4 regions of the Halobacillus sp. H74 genome follow, and region 1 is predicted to be linked to each of the others. Evidence: riboswitches for the same ligand, from Rfam matches in the RefSeq annotation. Region 1 holds a riboswitch; each other region holds the start of a gene.
What was found. A riboswitch is a leader RNA that binds a small molecule or an ion and turns the genes downstream of it on or off. The one in region 1 is predicted to bind cobalamin.
Positions count from the first base shown of each region.

Region 2: linked by a shared signal. The riboswitch ahead of metE (5-methyltetrahydropteroyltriglutamate--homocysteine S-methyltransferase) and the one ahead of ACTWPX_RS00135 (acyl-CoA thioesterase) in region 1 are both predicted to bind cobalamin.
Region 3: linked by a shared signal. The riboswitch ahead of ACTWPX_RS07400 (hypothetical protein) and the one ahead of ACTWPX_RS00135 (acyl-CoA thioesterase) in region 1 are both predicted to bind cobalamin.
Region 4: linked by a shared signal. The riboswitch ahead of ACTWPX_RS18455 (ribonucleoside-diphosphate reductase subunit alpha) and the one ahead of ACTWPX_RS00135 (acyl-CoA thioesterase) in region 1 are both predicted to bind cobalamin.

Region 1 is NZ_JBQQCI010000001.1:20,597-24,636, forward strand. It holds gene ACTWPX_RS00130 (hypothetical protein) at 55-1,479, shown strand; gene ACTWPX_RS00135 (acyl-CoA thioesterase) at 1,556-2,029, opposite strand; cobalamin riboswitch at 2,184-2,364, opposite strand; gene ACTWPX_RS00140 (hypothetical protein) at 2,513-2,875, opposite strand; gene ACTWPX_RS00145 (ROK family protein) at 3,027-3,914, opposite strand.
Region 2 is NZ_JBQQCI010000004.1:267,464-271,503, reverse strand. It holds gene ACTWPX_RS10605 (n-acetylglutamate synthase) at 92-430, opposite strand; gene ACTWPX_RS10600 (hypothetical protein) at 586-972, opposite strand; gene ACTWPX_RS10595 (class I SAM-dependent methyltransferase) at 981-1,238, opposite strand; SAM riboswitch class I at 1,397-1,510, shown strand; cobalamin riboswitch at 1,567-1,774, shown strand; gene metE (5-methyltetrahydropteroyltriglutamate--homocysteine S-methyltransferase) at 1,905-4,040, shown strand, end outside.
Region 3 is NZ_JBQQCI010000003.1:191,205-195,244, forward strand. It holds gene ACTWPX_RS07390 (bifunctional 2-methylcitrate dehydratase/aconitate hydratase) at 1-1,310, opposite strand, end outside; gene mmgD (citrate synthase) at 1,383-2,498, opposite strand; gene ACTWPX_RS07400 (hypothetical protein) at 2,542-2,763, opposite strand; cobalamin riboswitch at 2,929-3,126, opposite strand; gene ACTWPX_RS07405 (ABC transporter substrate-binding protein) at 3,500-4,040, shown strand, end outside.
Region 4 is NZ_JBQQCI010000010.1:33,674-37,713, forward strand. It holds gene ACTWPX_RS18455 (ribonucleoside-diphosphate reductase subunit alpha) at 1-2,043, opposite strand, end outside; cobalamin riboswitch at 2,272-2,448, opposite strand; gene ACTWPX_RS18460 (class I SAM-dependent methyltransferase) at 2,631-3,314, shown strand; gene ACTWPX_RS18465 (hypothetical protein) at 3,380-3,526, shown strand; gene ACTWPX_RS18470 (alpha/beta fold hydrolase) at 3,567-4,040, opposite strand, start outside.

The sequences.
Region 1 (4,040 bases):
AGGTTATACAATCGCTATTTCATTATATGAAGAAAACATCAAGGGGGCCTTCCCATGGAGCTTACTATGTCTCATTGGATATATGGTTTATTCACTTTCATCATTATTTTGACGATGGTTTTCCGGAAAGGTGTCGTTCTGCCTACCTTGCTCGGAACGTTTGTCGTCGCCTGGATGTTCAATGGAGATATCATCAGTGGTTTTGTCGGCGTATTCAATGCCAATTTGGTCGCTGCAAGAGAATTGTTCAATATCTTTCTGATTATTACATTCATGGTCGCCCTGCTCCGTTCCCTCAAAGACCTGGGTGCAGATACCAGGATGATTCAGCCTGTTCAGAAAATCATGATCAACAGTCACGTATCTTTTTTTGTACTTGTTATCGTCACCTACGTCATCTCGCTTTTCTTCTGGCCGACACCTGCCGTCCCTCTCATTTGTGCGCTTTTAGTTCCTGCAGCTATTCGTTCCGGTTTGCCCGCGATGGTCGCTGCAATAGCTGTCGCACTCGCCGGCCAGGGAATGGCACTATCCTCCGACTATATCATCCAGGTCGCCCCAGGGCTGTCCGCAAAAGCTGCCGGTATCGAAACAACTGCTGTCATGGATCAAGCTTTGATTTTGTCTCTCATCACCGGGGGCGTCGCTATCACGATGGCTTATTTTTTCAACCGGAAAAATTTCCGATCGAAGAATGATCCTATGAATGAAAAAGAAATAAACACGATGCAGGGAGTTACAGAAAAAAACCAGGTTCCCTCCAGCCGTAATATTCATATGTGGAGCAAAACCTTTTCCATCCTCGTTCCGTTAGCGATGTTAGCTGTCATGGTTTTCATGATTTCAACTAAGCTGACTTCGGGACGTATGGGTGGTTTTGAAGGGGGGAACGGCGCCGCCTTCATAGGAGGAGTGGCTGTCATTCTCCTGCTCCTATCGACGATCGCTTTCGGAAAACACCGAGCCCTTGATTATGTAAGTGACCATATTACAGAAGGGTTCGTTTTCGCATTCAAAGCGATGGGGCCAGTCATCCCTATAGCCGGATTTTTCTTTCTGGGCAGCGCAGAATTTGCTAAAGACATTTTGGTCCTTCCCACTGAAGAAACGCCATCTCTATTATTTGACCTGGTCCAATCCAGTCAGGATTTCTTGCCGCAAAATGCTTTCCTGACCGCTTTCAGTATACTTTTGATCGGCATCATCACAGGACTTGATGGTTCTGGGTTTTCCGGTCTCCCTTTGACAGGAGCTCTTTCTGCTTCACTATCGAATGGAAGCATTGACGCATCAACTCTTGCTGCAATCGGGCAAATGGGGACGATTTGGACAGGTGGCGGGACTCTCATCGCCTGGTCTTCCTTGATTGCCATTGCTGGTTTCTGCGGCGTATCGGTGATGGACCTTGTGAGGAAGAATTTCATCCCTGTCATGGCAGGATTAATCATCTCAACCACCATAGCAATCTTTTTATTGTAAAATAACCCCACCTCAAATCCCCCACCTCAGGTCATCCAGAATATGGATGACCTGAGGTGGGGATAAATACCATTCATCAACGTAAGGTAGAGCGGCTTTTTCTATGTTCTTTTCGCGCTGTAGCTGTTTCATACAAACGCATTTCCTCTTCTGTTTCAGGGATCAACCGTGGAACTTCTGTCGGTTTCCCATTCTGGTCGACAGCTACCATGGTTAAAAATGATTCCGTCGTCATCACCTTTTGTCCAGCTAATAAATCATCAGCAGATACTTGGACAAATACTTCCATTGAAGTTCTTCCCGTCCACGTAACACTTGCCTCAAGGGTAAGGGCATCCCCTACTTTGGCCGAAGACATAAAATCCACTGAATCTATCGAAGCTGTAACCACAACACAGCTTGAATGTTTCATAGCTGTCAGAGCTGCAATTTCATCAATATAAGCAAGCACTTTTCCCCCGAATATCGTGTCTAAATGGTTCGTATCAGGTGGTAGGACGAGCCTTGTCTGTTCCATCTTTGAATAACTGACCGGTAAGGGTGATTTCATGAGTTTTCCTCCTTTAGGTTCGTACCTCTAACATCTAGTTGCACAAAAAAACACCTTCTTATAATGAAGGTGTGCACACTTATGAGCATGACTCATGAAACCAGTTCATCTTCCTGGTTTTATACACGTAACACCCTCCTATCTCCCGTAGGACTTCATGTTCTTCTTTATGGCAGGTCTCCTGACTCAGATTCATCAGCCCTATTCCTTCCCGCTATCTAAAGCAGTGGATTCTAATTAGGACCTCCTCATTACAGTGGCGGGACCGTGTCGGATTTTCACCAGACTTCCCTTTTCAGCTTCCTTAAGAAGCCACCATAAAGCCTATGCAGTTGTATGTCCTGCGCTCTAACTATCTCTCAAATGTTACTGAACTGTCAATCTACTCCCGCATATAGTCGCTCAAGAAAAGTAAATAACTGCCACCTCAAGTCATCCAGAATCTGGATGACTTGAGGTGGCAGTTATTCCTAAATCCAAGCATTATGGTATTTGCAGTATCATTCCTTCTAAGACATGGATATTCTTCGCGTTAAAGCGGATCCCTTTATAGTCGAAGACAAGAATTTGCTTATCTTCCACTCCTAATCGTTCTTCAAAATTTCGCTCTCCATAGATTTCCTGATAAGTAATCTTAGCCTGAATATTCTTTCTTGCTAAGAAAACCTTCATCCCTTTCAGTTGTGACTGCACCTTTTCTTCTGGTGGGGCATCATCATAAAAATAAACAAAGTGAAGCTCATTTTCCATGGAGGTTGTAAACTGTTGAATGGTTCGTTGTGTAGAACTATCCGTGCATCCTGTCAGCAAACCCACGACCACCAAAAGCCCAATCCACTTTCTCACAATTACATTCCTCCATAAGTATAGCTTATACCACTATACGTGAAGGTCTGCATAAATATCACCAGGCTTTGAGCTCATTTAGTGGAAAAAAAAAACCACCTCGGGTCATCCAAATTCTGGATGACCTGAGGTGGTTGTTGAGTTCATTGCATCAACCCAAGAGCGCTGCACCGATGACTCCTGCATCGCCTTTCAGTTCAGCTGGTTTCATTTGCAGATGCGGCGCTAGTCCTGGAAACAAGTAATCACTCACTCGTTCTTGTAACGGCACCCATATCAGCTCTCCGGCATTCATGACTCCACCGCCGATCACAAACACTTCCGGGTTAAGGACGTGGGCAAGGTTGGCAATCCCCATCGCCAAATAATCAATCGCTTCATTGACAATGCGCAAAGCCTGCTCATCCCCTGCACTGACGAGTTCGAATACCCGCTCTGATCCTCCTTCAATGCCGTATAATTCCTGTGCTCTTTTCCCGATCGCCGTCCCGCTTGCATAACTTTCTAAAGACCCTTTATTCAGGTTGCTGTACTGATAACCGTTCGGATTAATGATCATATTGCCGATTTCCCCAGCATAACCATGCGCCCCGCTGAATACTGTTCCATTGAAAACAAAGCCTCCGCCGACCCCGGTGCTCACTGTTATGTAAAAGACACTCTCCTTACCTTTCCCAGCTCCGAATTTCGCTTCAGCCAATGCAGCAACATTTGCGTCGTTTTCGAGCTGCACCCGTACGGAAAAATGACCTTCCAATTCTTTGACAATAGGGACCTCCTCCCAGCCAGGCAGATTAGGTGGACTCAAAATGACCCCTTTACGAGGATCCAAGGGACCTGGTGCTCCAATTCCAATGCGATCGATTTCTTTTCCCTCCGAAATCTTTTCGATCATGCGGATGATTTTTTCAATTGTATATTCGTATCCTTTTTCCACTTCCGTTTTTTCCTGCAGCATCTGCTCGATGGTTCCTTGTCCATCAACCGTTGCTACACGTACATTCGTCCCGCCAAGATCCACACCGATTTGAATCCCCATGTGTAACACTCCTTTATGAATGGTTTTCATATATTGTAACTCTTTTTATAAAAACGAGGAAATGTCAGTCAACTGTTTTTACATAAATCTACAAAAAACGTATAATAAAGAAGGAACTTTTTATAA
Region 2 (4,040 bases), on a different contig from region 1:
CTAAAGGAAAGCCCCTATTGTTGAAGATTTGAAATTGAAATATAATTTAAAAGAACTCAAATGTTTTATTATATTCTTTATGTAATAACCATTAAACTTCCCTAACTATGGATTTTCCTTTGGTTTGATCTTTATCAAGCCATTGCCAATCTTCATGTAGCTCAATTTTCCCCTCAGAGTTTAAGTGGGGAACTGATTTGCACTTCCCTCCTCTGATTTCATTTGATGTGTTCACATGATTATATCGGAATTCTAAAGTGTCATCGGTATTTACTATTCCTACTAATTTCCCTTTGACTATCTCTCCCCCTGAGTAATCAGCATAAAGGATATTTCCTTCTTGATAGTAGTCAAAATAAGTTTTGGAAGATACTTCACCACTTTCCGTATTCTCTATTGAAACAAATTGGCGATTATTATAATGAATCATTTAATCCCTCCTTGAACTTGTAAGCTACAATATTATCATACAATTTTTAAAATTTGAATAAAAAAGGAGACATCCACTATTTTTGAATCGCCCCTATTCCTGAAGACTAGAAATCGAGATAACATTCATTACAATCACTAGATCCTTCCATTTCCTTAAGATACTTTCTTAGCGACCACAAACCATAAAACCAAATCCTCTTTGTTCCCAGCTGGATCTGTTTCTGTTTGAGTATGTAATGTCAGCTCTAAAACCTTAAAGTTAGATGGTAATTCATGGTCAATTTCTTTTTCATCATAAAAATGCAATGACTTACCATCATGTAAGAAGGTATTTTCCTCAATTTCTTCTCCAACCCCGAAATTCTTATGGTCTTCAGTAGATATGCAAGTAAAAATCATTAAACCTTCCTGCTTTAATAGCTTATTCATTTGGTTCATAAGTAAAGTACGTTCATCTTTTAAAAATAGGTGTAAAACATTTGATAAATAAATCGCATCAAAATTCTCCTTAGTATCATTTGGTTTAAGTACGTCTTCCACTTGATACTCTATGTTTCTTTCTCGGCACTTATGTTCCTGCATGCAAGCTTTATAGCTTCTGATGAGACATCTATACCTTTAACCTTAAATCCACTTTGAGCTAATTCTAAACTATTACTACCGTAACCACATCCTGGTACAAGGATTGAACGGATATGGTTATCTCTTAGATGCGGCAAGCTCATATCCACTGAAGGACATGGTGATCCACCCCAAATTTCCCCTTCTTTAAAACGTTCGTCCCAATACTTGGCCTGTGTTATCAATAGCTCTCCCTCCATATGGTTGCATTTATATATTACTACCAATTATTGCAAATCAGATCACTGAAGTCGATGTATTGCTCTTTTCTATTAATTTTAACTATCCAATTTGACAGCCTCGAAACCCCATGCTAGTATTTCTTTTAATCATAAATCATAATCTCTTATTCAGAGAGGTGGAGGGACTGGCCCTATGAAACCCGGCAGCCGAATCAATATACCTACGTTGATTTAGGTGCTAATTCCAGCGAAGCAAGTGCTTTGAAAAATAAGAGAGGTCGAATGTCTAAACCTCTCAAATTGAGAGGTTTTTGTATTTATGAAGAAAATTTAATATCGTATATCTTCAGGTGCTGCCTAAACCACTTCGATCTTAGGCAGCTTAAAAGGGAAGTCCGGTGTAAGTCCGGCACGGTCCCGCCACTGTATATAGGAGCAAACCTGCTTGCATGCCACTATCTTATTTATGAATCTCGATGGGAAGGCTCAGGTTTGTGTTGAACATAAGTCAGGAGACCTGCCTGTTGAACGTACACTAAACCTACGAGGAATAGGGAGGTGTTTTGGCGCGCATGCATTTTACGTCCGTATGAGTTTTTTAACGTCATAACCATCTCTCTAATAAATAGAGGGATTTTTTTATTGAAAAAATCATTAGGAGGCATCGTGATGACAAGTGTAATAACTTCGACAATTGGTTATCCCAGAATTGGTGAAAAACGAGAATGGAAAAAGTCACTTGAACGCTTTTGGCAAGGTGGAATTTCTGAAAATCAATTATTGGATGAAATGAAAAAAATTCGCCTTGACCATTTACAAAAGCAAATGGATAAAGGGGTTGACCTTATTCCTGTAGGGGATTTCACTCTCTATGACCACGTGCTTGATACGTCTTTTATGTTTGGTCTGATCCCTGAACGCTTCGGAAACTATAATCAAAGTGACTCCCTTAATACTTATTTTGATATTGCCCGTGGAAATGATGAAGTCGTAGCCTCTGAAATGACAAAATGGTTTAATACAAATTATCACTACATTGTCCCTGAAATTGATGGAAATTCAAATCCTGAATTAATCAATAATTTCCCTCTTCATTATTTTAACGAAGCAAGAGAACACCTTGGCATTATTGGTAAGCCCGTCCTTTTAGGTCCAATGACTTTCATTACACTTGCGAAGGGTGTTGAAAAAAACAAGGGAAACTTCCTTTTGAAGAAGCTTGTCCCTCTATACATCCAAGTGCTTCAAGAACTGAAAAACGCCGGGGCCGAATGGGTGCAGTTCGATGAACCGATCCTTTGCACTTCTACTACAAAAGAGGATCTTCAACTCTTCAATGAAGTCTATGAATTGATCCATAGGCAATTGCCGGATGTAAACATCTTGATTCAAACATACTTTGAAGCCGTCGATCATTATGAAGAAGTCGTCTCACTTCCTGTGGCTGGTATCGGTCTTGATTTCGTTCACGATAGTGGGAAAAACCTGGATAATTTGAAAACATACGGTTTTCCAAAGGAAAAAGCCCTCGCTGCTGGTGTAATAAATGGAAGAAATATTTGGAGAGCAGACCTGGAAAAACAGCTAACACAGCTGGAAACAATTTTAAAAAAGGTAGATAACGAACGTCTTATTGTGCAGCCTTCCTGCAGTTTATTGCATGTTCCTGTAACCATAGAGACGGAGAAGGAGATTGATCCTGTATTGAAAGACGGTCTCTCTTTTGCTGATCAAAAATTGCAGGAAACAGCCCTCTTGACGAAAGCATTAAACGAAGGAAAAGAATCAGTGGAAGAAACATTGACTAAACAAAAGGAAGCCCTTATCCAGTTATGGGGGGACAAGGAACAAAAGGATTCCTCAAAAGATCGAACGAATACATGGGAAGAACAAAAAATCGGAAGAGCCTCTGATTATCGTACTCGTCAGAAGCTTCAGGAGAAATATTTCAACCTCCCATTACTTCCGACAACGACAATCGGCAGTCTCCCTCAAACAAATGGGATTCGGAAAGCGAGAATGAATTGGAGAAAAGGGGAGTGGACAGACTCCTACTATGAAACTTTTATTAAAAACAATATATCTGAGTGGATCAGTCGACAGGAAGAATGGGGACTGGATGTTTTAGTGCATGGGGAATTTGAGCGGAACGATATGGTTGAATTTTTCGGTGAGAAACTGGAGGGATTTGTATTTTCAAGGTTTGGCTGGGTGCAGTCCTATGGATCTCGCTGCGTCAAACCACCGATTATTTATAAAGAGGTTGTCCACCAGCAACCGATGACGTTGAAGGAAATAGCCTATGCGCAATCGTTGACAGATAAACCGATAAAAGGAATGTTAACAGGACCGGTCACAATTGTTAATTGGTCCTTTGTTCGAGAGGATATCAGCAGATTTGAAGTAACAAAGCAAGTTGCTTTAGCTTTACAAGAAGAAGTAAAAGCCTTGGAAGATAAGAGTATTCGTATGATTCAAGTCGATGAACCTGCCTTACGCGAAGGATTACCACTTAAAGAAGAAAAACAGAACGATTATTTAGAAAAAGCTGTATATGCCTTCAAACTTGCAACGTCGTTGGTCAAAGATGAAACCCAAATTCATACACACATGTGTTATTCCGAATTTGGAACGATTATGACTACCATCGACCAATTGGACGCAGATGTCATTTCTATTGAAGCCGCGCGCAGCCATGGAGAAATTGTAGCTGACTTTGAGAAAATATCCTATGAAAAAGGAATTGGTCTAGGAGTTTATGACATCCACAGTCCTAGAGTTCCGCATGTGGAAGAGATGGAAGCA
Region 3 (4,040 bases), on a different contig from region 1:
AAAAGAAGGGGCAGTCCTTCATCACGCCGACGACGGTGGCCGATTGGAAACTCGATTGCTATCTTCTCCGTGCAGGTGCCGTCGTTGAAGAAGACCTGGACAGCATTGGCAATAGAACGTTTATCTGAATTAAGGTAATCTTTACTGTATTGTTCATTCTCAATGGTTTCCATTACCTCTCGTAAGCGGTCGATTTCAGGATTGCGGGCTACCTCATCTTCATAATGATCTGCATTCAAAGATCCATACAGGAGACCGATAGCTGTGATGTATTGTAAACAATGATCACGATCTGCCTGGTTGGTAAGCGGTCCTTTTTTATCGATAATTCGGATGGCTGATTCGTGGGTGGTAATGGTGACCTTCTTGATCTCATGGATTCTTCCTTTTACTTGGTCATGAAGTTCAATCGCCGCTTCTGCTGCTGTTTGGGCATGAAATTCAGCAGGGAAAGATATTTTAAATAAAATGTTTTCCATCACGTATGACCCAAATGGACGGGACAAATTCAATTCTTTCCCATCGAAAAGAACATCCTGAAATCCCCATCCAGACGCAGATAAGGCTGTCTTATATCCCATTTCTCCGTTCATTGTCATCAAAGCCAGCCTTACGCCACGGCTCGTTGCATCACCTGCAGCCCACGATTTACGTGAGCCAGTGTTCGGTGCATGACGATAGGTTCGAAGGCTCGAATTATCTATCCAGGCTTGGGAGACAGCATTGATGACATCTTCTTTATTGCCGCCTAACATAGCGGTCACTACTGCTGTGGTTGCGACCTTCACATATAGAACATGGTCGAGCCCCTCACGATTCAGGCTGTTTTCCAGGGCTAATACTCCTTGAATTTCATGAGCTTTGACGGTGTATTCGAGCACTGTATCCATTTTCAGCGGTTGTTTTCCTTCTGCTATCCTTTTTCGGCTGATGTAATCGGAAATCGCTAAAATTCCTCCCAAGTTGTCAGAAGGATGTCCCCACTCTGCAGCCAGCCATGTATCATTGTAATCGAGCCAGCGAATCATACATCCAATATTGAATGCCGCATGGATGGGGTCCAATTCGTAAGACGTACCAGGTACTCGGGAACCATTCGGAACAATGGTGCCAGGAATGATAGGCCCTAAATGCTTGGTACACTCAGGATATCGAAGGGCTAAAAAACCACAGCCTAACGTATCCATCAATACGTATTGTGCCGTCTCTAAAGCTTCATGGTTGCTGATTTTTCCATCAACGGCATATTCTGCGATTTGATCTAAAACATGATCGGTCTTCTGTCTCTCGTTTATTTTCACTTCTGTCATCTCCATCTCCACCTTTATTAAATATGTAATGATTACTTAATTGATAGCCGGGGCAAACCCGGCAGTTTACTTCTAAGGGTGCAGACCGCGGGGGCCGGTATAGAGAACTCTTGGTCTGAACAGTTTGTTGTTTGCATATTGCTCTGACACATGTGAGCACAACCCCAGTGTTCGTGCAGCAAAGAAAATAGGTGTGTACAATTCAATTGGGATACCTAACAAATAGTAGACTGGTGCGGCATAATAATCCAAGTTCGGATATAGACCTTTTTCTTGTTTCATCAGGTCTTCTCCTGCTTCGCACATTTCAAAAAGGTCTTCTCGATTTCTATCTTTAGACAGTTCACGTAGTGCCTCTTTCATCAAGGAGGCTCTGGGGTCCATCTTCTTCATGTAAACCCTGTGTCCGAAGCCCATGATTTTTTCTTTGTTTTTAAGTTTTTCATAGAGGAGGCGCCGGAACCCGTCTATCGTTTCACCTTCTATCAGCATGTGCATGACCGCCTCATTTGCTCCCCCGTGGAGGTTTCCTTTCAAAGAAGCTACTGCTCCGGTCAGTGCGCCGTATATGTCAGCATTTGTCGAAGCTATTACGCGTGCCGCAAAGGTTGAATTCGGCATTTCATGTTCACTATATACCATCAAAGATTGATCAAAACAGGCTGCTTCTGAAGGGGTCGGTTCATTACCTGTAATCATGTACAAGAAATTCGCACTATAGGGCAGCTTCTGTTTTGGTTCTATAACCGCTTCCTCTTGAAGAATGTGGTAGCTATTAGCAACGATGTTAGGGATTTTTGCTAGAAGTCTTCGTGACGTTTGGTCTATCTCGACTTCATGGCGTTCATCTAAGTTTTTCTCGTAACCTGCGAGTGCTGATATTCCTGTACGTAAGGCATCCATTGGATGTGTTTCTTTAGGTAATTTACTGAAAAGGGAAAAGAAATCCTCAGGGAGGTCATATTCTTTTTTCAAACCCTCTTCAATTGAGGAGCGTTCTTCATCATCAGGAAGCTCACCTCGTAATAAGAGCTGGATTAAATCGAGATAATGCTTGCTTTTGGTAAGTTCAATCAGTTCATATCCACGAAGGATGATTTCTTCAGCATCAACATCCAAATAAGACAACTTTGTCTCTGTTGCAATCACACCATTTAATCCGGGATTGTAAGTCGTTTGCTCATGCATATAGATCCTCCTAGTATTTTAGTAAACGCTTTCAAAAAAGTGTTCATGCTCTTGAAGGCACCGGTCGTTTTCCGGTGATTTCTTCATGGACAATGAAGAAGGCTTCCTCAAGGTTCTCAAGCTCCTGAATTCGACCTTCTTGCTTGATGATTTCTTCTTTTATTTTTTTGTAGATAGCTTCCAGTGGGCAGGGGACAGAAGAAAACAGGTGGTTCATGATATAAGATTTGAACAAATTTACGGTAAACTCAGTTGAATCCGTCAAATAAAGCACCTCTAGTCAAATGAAAATCAAGACAATAAAAAAACAACTTCCAGAGAAGTTGTTAAGTTGAGATTGCAGCTATCCAGAGAGAGGAGGGAATCATTAATCTACACACCTGTCCATACTCTCTAACTCGCACTTAACACCTCCTATCCTCGTAGGTATGGATGTTCGCTGAGACAGGCAGGTCTCCTGGCTTATGATCATCACTCCCTGGTCCCTTCCCATTCTCGTTTTTAACTAGAACAGTGGTATACCAGTTCGCTCCCAAATACAGTTGCGGGACAGCATCGGATTATCACCGATTTCCCTTTTAAGCAAATAAGCTGAATGCTTACCTGCACCTGAATCAAAAACATATTCAGTTTTGACTTTTTAAATATAACAAAGATTTAGAAAATAAACAATTTTTTCTGAAGGGTAGGATGACGATATATTTGATTTGAAAATAAGTTCCAATAATCGCGTTTTTGGGTGATATCAAGTATAACAACTTCAACAAGGAGTTGTTTTTTTATGCTAAAGAAAGTCTTTACCAAGCGAAATAAGAGGTTACTATATTTTCAATCAGCTTTTCAATTGCTCATTGAACCGTTGAGAAGCTCTTTTGAAATTGGGAAATTTCCCTTAGAGAATTGATAGAAAAGTCCCTTGTATAGTATTGACATTGAGAATCGTTTGCAATAATATAGTGACAGATGAAAATGATTCTCAATATCAAACAGGAGGGATACATATGCTGAGTACCCGATTACATAAAAAATGGGCACTTCTAATATTTGTTTTATTTATGGCAACACTTCTTTCAGCTTGCGGATCTGAAGGAGCTTCTTCAGAAAGTGATTCGGCAGAGGGAGGAAATGATTCTTCCAGTGAAGAGTCGGATACAAGAGAAATTGAACATGCAATGGGAACGACAACGATTGAGGGAACTCCAGAAAAAGTGGTGACTCTTTATCAAGGAGCAACGGATACAGCGACTGCATTTGATGTGGACCCTGTAGGAATCGTTGAATCATGGGTAGAGAAGCCAATTTATAAGTACCTTCGTGATGACCTTGAAGGAACTACGTTGGTAGGGGAAGAAACTCAACCAAATCTGGAAGAAATTGCAGCGCTTGAACCTGATGTCATTTTTGCATCAAAACTGCGTCATGAAGAAATTTATGAGAAACTAAAAAAAATAGCTCCTACTGTTGCTATTGATCAAGTCTATGAATTTAAAGAAACGGTAAATTTAATGGGCGAAACATTGAATAAAGAAGATAAAGCAGATG
Region 4 (4,040 bases), on a different contig from region 1:
ATGGATGCTCGTATGCTGGTCGATCTCATATGCTGATTTATAGTAGCCATACGTTTCATGATTCAGGTCAGGGGCGGTGACGGGAATCTTGTAGTCTTTTTTCTCTTCGGAATAAAACTTCTTAAAGATTGGATCAATGCTGGCTGTGCTGCCTGCAATTAAAGATGTACTTGAGTTTGGAGCCACCGCAAGAAGGTAGCCATTTCTCATACCGTCCCGAGCAACCTTGTCTTTTAAGGCTTTCCAGTTCCATGAACCGTATTGGTCAAACGTTCGTTTAACGAAAAAATCCCCATTTTGCCAGTCGGATCCTTCGAAAAGGGGGTAACTGCCTTTTTCAACAGCCAATTCACTGCTTGCTTCAATCGCATAATAAGCGATAGCCTCATACACTTCTTTCGTATAGTCCAGCGCCTCTTCTGATTCCCAGGCGATTTTCTTTTTCGCAAGCAAGTGGGCCCACCCGAATGTACCAAGTCCCACGCCGCGGTAGTTTTGGTTTGTCAATTGGGCTTGAAGCACAGGGATCGTGTTTTGTTCGATAACATTATCAAGCATGCGGACTTGTATCGGTATCAGTCGCTTTAATACACCTTCTGGTACCGCTTTTCCTAAGTTGATACTGGATAAATTACAGACGACGAATTCACCTGGTGTTTGGACGGTGATGATCTTTCCATCTTCCACGTATTGTTCGTTTTGCGTAGTCGGGCTTTGGTTTTGAGCGATTTCTGTACAAAGATTGCTGCAGTAGATCATCCCCGCGTGGTGGTTAGGATTCATACGGTTTACTTCATCTCTGTAAAACATATATGGTGTACCTGTTTCGAGCTGGCCGACCATAATTCTCTTCATGATCTCGATGGCTGGCACGGTTGTTTTTGAAAGGGCAGGGTGGTTGACACACTGAAAATACTTCTCCCGGAAAGATCCTTTGCCGCGTTCTTCATCAAAATGGTCTTCCAATGAAAAACCCATCACTTCTCTAACTTCATGAGGATCGAACAAATACCAATCTTCACGTTTTTCTACAGTCTCCATGAACAAATCTGGGATAGAAACTCCAGTAAATAAATCATGGGTACGCTGCCGCTCGTCCCCATTGTTCAACCGACTATCTAAAAATGGGAAAATATCTTTATGCCAGACATCTAAATAAACAGCAATGGCCCCCTGACGTTGACCGAGTTGATCTACGCTTACAGCCGTGTTATTCAATTGCTTCATCCAAGGAATCACTCCTGAAGAAACACCCTTGAAACCGCGTATGTCGCTGCCACGACTTCTGATTTTACCTAAGTAAACACCGATTCCGCCTCCATGTTTACTTAAATTAGCGATATCTGTGTTGCTGTCATAAATCGATTGTAAGCTGTCATCAACGGTATCAATAAAGCAGGAGCTTAGCTGTCCGTACCTTTTTCCGGCGTTTGCAAGAGTGGGGGTGGCTACAGTCATATACAAATGACTCAGGGCCCAATAAGCTTCTTTCACTAAGTCGATTCGTTTGTGTGTTTCTTCTTGAGACATGAGGACCATGGCTATGATCATAAACCTCTCTTGGGGAAGTTCATAAAATTCCCCCTTCTTACTACGGGCGATGTATCTGTCACTCAGTGTCTTCAAACCGATATAGGTGAATTGACGGTCGCATTCCGGATCGATCGCAAAGGAAAGTTCATCAATTTCCGCTTTTGTGTAGTATGTAAGAAGATTCGTGGAGTAAATTTCTTCATTGATCAAACGTTCAATCAAACCAAAAAAATCTTGATAGGGTTCGTTTGTGTTTCTGTTCATGACTGCCTCTTCATACATTTGTTCAAGCAGAATGCGACTAGCGACGAAGGTCCAGCCAGGTTCTGTTTCATCCACTTCGGCCAGGCATTCCAGGATTAAAGTTTTTGACTGTTCTGCTTCGTTCAATTGCGCAAATCCCAGGTCGGGTAATTTATCAATGAGTCGCTGGAGCTCAAGTTTCGGATAATCATTCTTCCACTTGGTTATTTTTTCCTTCCAATGGGTCTCTTTCGTAAGTACACTCATTTTGTCACTCCTTTTATCATAACTGTGTCTACTCTTATTCTTGTCGATAATTCCATTAATTACGGTTATAAAAATGGAGAATCGTGTTTCAGGAATATCAACTTTGATAAATATCATAAAAAAATCCGCTCACGGAAATGAGCGGATGAAACCATGGAACGAAGAGAGGAAAGCGATCAGGATGTCCTCGTTCCATCGTTTCATCTTCTCAATCCCCGAAGAAGTTGAAACTACCGACGAACAAAGACAGGTCTCCTGGCTGACACTCGATCTTACTCTGGTCCTTCCCGTGCGTTGGCACAGTGGAACCTCCATTTCGCGAGTGTTTACAGTTGCGGGGGCAGCTCCGGACTTTAACCGGATTCCCTATTAAGCCTTGTGGCATCTTTCATTCGTAAATACTATATATAGTTGTATTTTTTAAAATTGTTAGCTTATATTGTGTTTTAATCATAACGGAGAAGCAGAAATCATGCAACTCTTTTCTCTTTGAATTATATTGATGCATACTTAATTCTTATGAAAAAAAGCAATGTTTCTTTATAATGAAAGCTGTGATGAAAGATAATATGAAGGGGGATTAGAGGATGGGAAGCGAATTTAATTGGCATGAAGAAGCGGAAAAACAATGGGATGATCGTTCAGAAATGTGGAGCTCGAAAAGTCGGGTGATGTGGGAAGAAGGAAGCCGAAGTACAATCGTTCCTTTTTTAAAACAACATGTAGGGAAAGGGTCTATCGCTGATTTAGGGTGTGGGGATGGCTTCGGATCCTATCTTCTCTTTCAGGAAGGGTTTGAAGTTACGGGGGTAGACCTATCAAAGGATATGATTGAACGGGCGAACTCACGTATCCAGAAAGAAGGTTTATCGTTTGCTCAGGGGGATTTGACGGATTTACCATTCCAATCAGAGCAATTCGATGGAGCCATGGCCATCAATTCACTGGAATGGATTGAAACCCCCTACAAAGGACTGGAAGAAATAAAGAGGATCTTAAAGCCCGGCGGCCGTCTATGTATCGGTTTGCTGGGGCCGACAGCTATGCCGAGGATCAACAGTTACCGTAGGCTTTATGGGGAAAAGGTGATCTGTAATACGATGATGCCCTGGGAATTAAGAAAAATGGCAGAGGAAACAGGGTGGAAGTGTATTGACGGTCAAGGAGTCTATAAGCGGGGGGTAGAAGAAACCCATATACATACACTTGATGAAGAAATGAAACAGGCTCTGACATTTATGTGGTTATTCATATTCGAGAAAAAAGAATGACGGAGTGAAAAAGGCTGTATGATTTTAAAGACCTTCTCATAAATTCAAACATGAGGAGGGTGAATGTGATGGCATGGGTCCAAACATTCTTGTCCATTCGGTTCGTGTTTATCGGATTTTTCTCGCTGACTGCATTGGGTTTGATGGTCTTTCAGTCTATTTCCATCTTTCAAGCGTTCGTAGAGTTCTATGAAGTGCTGCATAGAAAATAAAAGGAACCGGGCCCTTTGAGTAGGTCCCGGTTCCTTTTATTTAGTTTTGCTGTTCCCAAAGAAATTTACCGAGCAGAAGGTCTACTTCAGCTAGCTCATGGAGCCCTGAATGTGATGCTTGCTTGTTATAAACCATTTCTTCTTGATATTGGCCGAATGGGACAATATCCTGTAATCCTTTTACACTTGATGCGTGGACGAGTCCATCCCAATGGAGTTGTTCTGGGGCTTCTTTGTTGATGATTCCTGCTATGGCCAGTACATCAACATGGGGAGGAAATTGGTTCTTTTTTTCAACCATCTGTATTAATGCTTCTGATTCTGGCTGTAAGTCTGTGGTTGCCTCTCCATAGTTTGATTTAAAATATCCTTCTTTTCTAATGCCTTTGAACGGGCTTGCGATAACGGCCAGTTTTTCGACTTTAGGAGCTGTGAATTCTTGAGCGTTCAAGAGGTAATTGGCAGATATTAATCCACCCATTGAATGTCCGATGATATTTACTTGCTGGATTTC